DNA from 2 places in the Lysinibacillus sp. NPDC097868 genome. Region 2 is predicted to be linked to the other one. Evidence: riboswitches for the same ligand, from Rfam matches in the RefSeq annotation. Region 2 holds a riboswitch; the other holds the start of a gene.
What was found. Region 2 has a riboswitch for cyclic di-GMP ahead of ACIQXJ_RS02980 (hypothetical protein). Riboswitches for the same ligand answer to the same signal wherever they lie in the genome.
Positions count from the first base shown of each region.

Region 1: it holds a riboswitch for cyclic di-GMP, as region 2 does, so the genes downstream of both, ACIQXJ_RS16290 (NPCBM/NEW2 domain-containing protein) here and ACIQXJ_RS02980 (hypothetical protein) in region 2, are expected to answer to the same signal.

Region 1 is NZ_JBIWBS010000002.1:302,413-305,842, reverse strand. Features, by position in the region: gene ACIQXJ_RS16295 (ABC transporter permease) at 1-722, opposite strand, end outside; cyclic di-GMP riboswitch class I at 1,335-1,418, shown strand; gene ACIQXJ_RS16290 (NPCBM/NEW2 domain-containing protein) at 1,661-3,430, shown strand, end outside.
Region 2 is NZ_JBIWBS010000001.1:645,740-649,169, reverse strand. Features, by position in the region: gene ACIQXJ_RS02990 (bifunctional folylpolyglutamate synthase/dihydrofolate synthase) at 1-49, opposite strand, end outside; gene ACIQXJ_RS02985 (bifunctional folylpolyglutamate synthase/dihydrofolate synthase) at 46-1,338, opposite strand; gene ACIQXJ_RS02980 (hypothetical protein) at 1,480-1,881, opposite strand; cyclic di-GMP riboswitch class I at 1,969-2,070, opposite strand; gene ACIQXJ_RS02975 (valine--tRNA ligase) at 2,196-3,430, opposite strand, start outside.

The DNA of each region.
Region 1 (3,430 bases), on a different contig from region 2:
AAAAAGATTGCAAACAGCATGCCACTAATCACAACTAAAAACCAAACAATCATATTAAGAGACATTTGTTCTGCGCTATAACTAGGAATTGTATTTAAAAAATCATTTTTTGAAAATGCTTGTAATCCCGTATAGGCTTGAGCAGCATCCCCATCTGGAGCGAAAACTAATTGCATTTCTTCGACACGATAAATTTCTTTGTAATCCTCCATGCTAATATAAGCTACAGGAGCATGACTATATTTCTTTTGCTCAACAAAGCCCTTTACAATAAACTTGCCACTAAATTGATTATTTGTTACTGTATCTCCTACCTGTATACCTTTATCCTTTAATGAGCTATCTAAAATAATTTCCTCATGTTTCACATTTTCAAATAGTGATGAATCGGTAGCAGTTACAAAGGCTACGCTTTGCTGCTTGCCTGCCTCATCATTTATAAAGCCCATTTGAATTGAGAAGGCTACAGCATCCTTTTGTTTGTTTAACATTTCATTTTGGGTACTGCTATCTATTTTTGACAGATTGTACGTTTCATCTGCATCCTCATTCATATAAAACTGTCCTGCCGGTAAATCTTTTATTAGCGCTGCATTGTCTTGCGATAGTCCGTTTGCTAAACCTGAAATAATAAAGGTTAATAAACTCACCAGAAAAACAATGGACCCTAAAATCAAAAATCGTACTTTATTTTTCTTCATTTCTTTTATAGCTAGGTTCATCTTAAAACCCCTCCTATTTCTTTTCACATTCTTAGAATATAGAGCCTAAATGAACAGAGCATGAACTGAAAATGAACGGAAGATGAACAAAGCATTACATTTGAATCCATGCTGAAGTTATTAATTATTTTTATAAAAGTTTTGCAGGCGTGCGAACGATTGCCAGCACTATTTTATTTGGCATTTCACCCTACCTGCTTTCAACGAAAAAACCTTCTACTCATAAACGGGAGTAGAAGGTTTAAACCATAGTATTGAAATTCGAGCACAATAGGTTAACAGCTTTTATGGACATTCATCAATAGCTATAGCAATTTAAATTAAAGCTAATAGTTGTTTCGCAAAAGTTTTAAAATCGTCAAGATGCTGCTTAACCATTTCCACCTGTTGTAAATATTTTTAATAATCCCTACCATGTCAAAAGTAGTTTACAACTAAACTACCTTCCTCTTACTAAAGTAATTTACACATAACATATTGCCTATCAATAAACTACTTTATTATACTATTTAATGATAAACCTTCACCATATTACCCTATTGGAGGGTGGTAAAATATAGGACAAATTGTTCTTTGGTAATTATTTTCGCTATGCTATTCTTTATAGTAGAAAAATTGAATAGGCAAACCTAAAGAAATTTAGGGACGCAAAGCTATAGGGACTAAGGTTTATAACTATGTCAGCCAGTTGCCGAAGAGTACATACTACTTTTTGTTTAGTAAGGTCATAAAAAAAACAAATTGCTGAAAAAATGTTTTTTTAATATAGCTTCTAAAAGATAAATTTTTATCTTTTAGTTTTTCAGTGTCCATAAACAAATGGGTATATTTGTATGTTTTTTATTGTATCCTTATTTGAAATAAAACTACTCTTTATGAGTAGTTTTTTTATGTACTCCGTTGGAAGAAATTCAAAACTTCATAAGGAGGAAATATATATGAAAGTTGTAAAGATTGTAACAGTATCTGCTCTAGCTTTAAATTTAGTCGGCGGTCCATTGAATGTTTTGGCAAGTGAAAATCCGAATGGAAACATTGTCAAAACTTCAGCTGTAGCGAGTACTAAACATACGATAGCTTCGGTGAAAAAGTTTGATTTGTATGGAACAGATATTTTAAAGGAATACGATGACGTATTTAAGATGGCTAACACTAACATTAAATCGATTACTAACAACGGTGGAAAATATGCAAGTTCTACTATTGATAAAGCAATTGATGGCGATATGAATACCCATTGGGAAACAGGGACACCAAATAGTGCGTCGTTCACAAATGAAGTCGTTATACAGTTCAATGACGTAGCTACGTTAAATAGAATTGTTTACGCTGCACGTCAATCAACTACAAAAGGTAAAGGTTTTGCACAGCAGTTTGAAATTTATAGCTCAACATCCGATTCGGGCAATGATTTTACACTCGTTTCATCAGGTGAATATAAAGGTTCTACTGGTGATATCGTCGAAATCCAGTTTGACCCAACAGAATTTAAACGTGTAAAATTTGTTTTCACTAAAGCAAATCAAGATTGGGCAAGTGCATCAGAGTTTCAGTTTTATAAAGAAGATGCACTCTCTGACAAAATGGCAACCCTATTTACTGATGACACAATGAGCGCTGTTAATGACAAGTTCCACTCGATGGATGCACTCAATCAATTAGATGCTGAAGCACAAGGACACCCCTTCTATGCTCAATTTAAAGAAGATATCGACAATGCAAAAGTGCTCCTAAGCAACGAAGCAATCGAAGCTACAACAGCAGTAACTTCATCATTCAGCCATTACGCAAATGAAGCATATTCTAAGTTATTTAGAATGGACTACAAAAATATTAAAAGTATTCGCAATAACGGCGGGCACTGGGCAAGCGCAGTTATCGAAAATGCCATCGATGGTAATGTCAATACATATTGGGAAACAAATAGTAGCAACACAGCTACATTCTCAAATGAAGTAGAAGTCGAATTTATCGAGCCTGTCACATTAAATCGTATTATTTACGGGGCAAGACCCTCTGACCTTAAAGGCTTTGCTGAGGAATTTGAAATTTATGCTTCACAAACATCGAAAGGCGATACGTATGAGCTTGTTGCAACAGGTAAACACAATATAGTTGCTGGATTAGTCGAAGCGAAGTTTGAACCAACTACATTTAAACGAGTAAAATTTAATTTTAAAAAGTCTGATCGAAATTGGGCAACTTTATCAGAATTAGCATTTTATAAAGAAGATACAATCAACGATAAAATGGCAAAGTTATTTACTGATGGAACGATGGATACAGTTTCACCAGAATTTAATAGCCTTGAACAAATTAACGCATTAGAAGAAGAAGCAAAAACACATCCACTGTACGATACTTATAAAGAAAACATTGAGTTAGCAAAAAAAATCATTAAAGGTGAAGTCGTTACAGAAGGAAGAATCATCGTAGCTGAACAACACGGGAACATGGTAAAGCATGCCAATGAGAATTTAAAATTCGGGTTCGGCAATAATTTACAACCAACTGGTCTTGCTGCACAACCTGGTGATGAAATCATCGTTTACGTCGACGCAGCAGCAAATGGTCCTCTACCACACTTATCATTCACGCAACAAGAAGGTGCTTGGAACAGTTGGAGAAGAGACGTCAGCTTAAAAGTTGGTAAAAACGTCATTACCGTTCCTGCAATTTCTAAAACTTCAGCTTATAACAAGGCTGTA
Region 2 (3,430 bases):
CGCTTGTTAATGCCCATTTTTTCTTATATATATCAAACTGTGGAATCATCGTACTTCCTCCTGCAACCATTGGCGAACTTCCGCTATAAAATAAAGTGAGCCAGTAATAACAACAATATCTTGAAGGCCCTTGCTTTGTATAACAGATCGGACGACTGCTTGCCAATTTGCATCATATTGTTTGTCATTATGCGTTGACAGCATCGCTAATTTTTCAGCTGGCATGGCATTTGGCAAGCCAATTTGCGTAAAGGACATGGATGAAGCGATTCCATCCATTAGAGCAATACTATTTGCATGATCCTTATCAGAAAGCGCTGCATAAATGAAGCGATAATGATGATTTGGATAGACTGTCTGAAGTGTTTGAATTAACGCGGCAGTTCCTTCAGAATTATGAGCACCGTCTAGCACGATATTATTTGGAAATTGTTCAAAGCGTCCTACCCACTGTGCATTTTGTAGCGCTTGACGCAAAGATAGTTCTGTTAGTTGAATATGACCTTGCTCACGTAAAATATCCATTGCTGTAATGGCAAGACTAGCATTCGCAATTTGATGCTCACCAGCCATTTTTAGTTGGATATCATTTATTTCAACATTTCCGTTACGATAGTTAAAGGTTTGCATACCAATCCCTTGATTTTTTGCCATTACGTAAAAATCGTTTCCTAAAACAAGGCATTTCGCATGACGTTCTTGTGCAACTTTTTGAATAACCTCAAGCGCCTCATCGTTTTTAACGCCTACCACAACAGGTACACCTTCTTTAATAATACCTGCCTTTTCAAATGCAACTTTCGCATACGTATCGCCTAAAAATGCAGTATGCTCCAATGAAATTGTCGTAATAATTGAAACAAGTGGTGTGATGACATTTGTCGCATCTAAGCGACCGCCAAGCCCTGTTTCAATTAGCGCAAAATCTACTTCTTCTTCAGCAAAATACTGGAACATAATAAGTGTTACGACCTCAAAAAAGCTCGGATAGTCCCCATTATAATGTGCCTCAATAATTGAAGCGATATTGTTCATATACAGTAAAAATTGCTCGTCAGAAATTTGCGTGCCATTGATAGTCATTCGTTCATTAACGCGCGTTAAATGTGGTGAAGTAAAAGCTCCTACTCGATAACCTGCATCCTCTAACATTTCCCTCAACACATTTACTGTAGATCCTTTGCCATTGGAACCAGCTAAATGTATAGTTTGTAGCTTGTTTTGCGGGTCTCCCAAACGGGCCAATACTTCACGCATCATTACTAATGGCTCACGTTTAAAATCAACTGCTTTTAATGTAAAAATAAAATCTGTACATGCTTTTATCGTTGTAAACAAAAGAAACACTCCCTCTCACTCTAGTATAAAGGGTGTCAGGCACACAAACAATTCAGACACAATTTTAAAAACACACAGAAAAGCACTTTAGCAGTGATTATCTGTGTGTTTTCAACTAGTTTATTTCAAATAAACAGCAAATTAATGTAATTGATGGACACCTAATAGCGCACCCATATCATCTAAAATAATTTTTGCATCATTATTTAAAAGTGGCAAAACATCCGACCTTTGCACTAATTCAAACGAGTTCTTTAATGTTCTTTTCAACATTGAAATATCAAAATTCGAACAATACTCATTAATCTGATTAATAACTAGTAAATCTGTACGTGTTAATGTTTTTTTCACTTCATTTTGTCCATTGCTATTCGCTAAAACATGTTTAATAAGAACGCGCCCGCTTGCGTTTAATAAGCGATAGTATTTCGCTTCCGATAGCTTTAGAAGATTTGCCTCTATCAGCCCTCTTGCATTAACAAAATCTAAATCATCACAGGCTTTGTTCACCTTCACTACTATTGTTCCAATGTTTCCAGACATGATAAACCTCCATTTTTATTTTTCATAACAAAGAAAAAAGCCATTCTAATCAACATAGAATAGCCATAAAAAAATGAAATTACTTTAAATGGTAACCAGGCAATCGTAGTTGAAAGAATACAATTCTCTCTTCACCTTAGACCCTAGGCTTTGCGTCCTAACCTTTCGGATAGTTTGCCTTTATCTATTATCCTAACTATATTGTATAATACTATACATTTTTACCTAACTCAATACATATCTTTTGGCTCATAAAAAGAAAAATAGCAGATGACTTTTTTCGCCATCTGCTATTTCTATAAATTACTATGTTATTACATATTTTTTAGTTCTTCTAAACGTTTTAAAACAACGGCATGTTTTTCTTCATAGTCAGCTAATTTTTCGCGTTCCGCGTTAACCAATGCCTCGGGTGCTTTTGAAACAAATTTCTCATTTGACAGCTTACCAGTTACAAGCTTCACTTCTTTAGCCCATTTTTCTAATTCTTTTTCCAGACGAGCAACCTCTTCCTCCAAGTTGATAAGTCCCACAAGTGGTAAGAATAGCTCTGCCCCTGTAACTACGGCAGTCATCGATTGTCCTGGCGCCTCTAAGCCTTCACCAATTGTTAATGACTCTGGATTACAGAATTTTTCTAAATAGCCTTTATTGGCTTCAAGAATGGCAACTGTAGCAGCATCCTTAGCAGAAATGTATAATGGTACTTTTTTGCTCATTGGTGTGTTAACTTCCGCACGAATATTGCGCACTGAACGTATAATATCCATAAGAAGCTTCATATTGTCTGCTTCCTCTGCAAAGTGTAGGTCTGTGCGTACAGTTGGCCATGCTGCAACTGTAATCGACTCACCTTCATGTGGTAAATGTTGCCAAATTTCTTCTGTAATGAATGGCATAAGCGGATGTAATAGACGCATTGTTTGGTCTAGTACATATGCTAGTATAGAACGAGTCGTTTTCTTAGCAGCTTCATCGTCACCATTCATTGGTAATTTCGCCATTTCAATATACCAAGAACAGAAATCATCCCAAATGAAGTTATATAGCTCACGACCTACTTCACCGAATTCATAGCGCTCTGCTAATGATGTTACACGTTCAATCGTTTCATTTAAACGAGTTAGAATCCACTTATCAGCCACTGATTTTTCACCAGTCAAGTCGATTTCATCATATGTCATACCATCCATGTTCATTAATGCAAAACGAGAAGCATTCCAAATTTTATTAGCAAAGTTCCAAACAGACTCTACTTTTTCCGTTGTATAACGTAAATCTTGACCAGGAGATGAGCCTGTTGCTAAGAAATAACGAAGTGAATCAGCACCGTATTTCTCAATAACATCCATAGGATCAACACCATTACCAAGTGATTTACTCATCTTACGTCCTTCACCATCACGTACTAATCCATGGATTAATACATCTTTGAATGGGCGTTGTTCTGTAAATTCAATACCTTGGAATATCATACGAGAAACCCAGAAGAAAATAATATCATAGCCCGTTACAAGCGTACTTGTTGGATAGTAACGTTGATATTCTT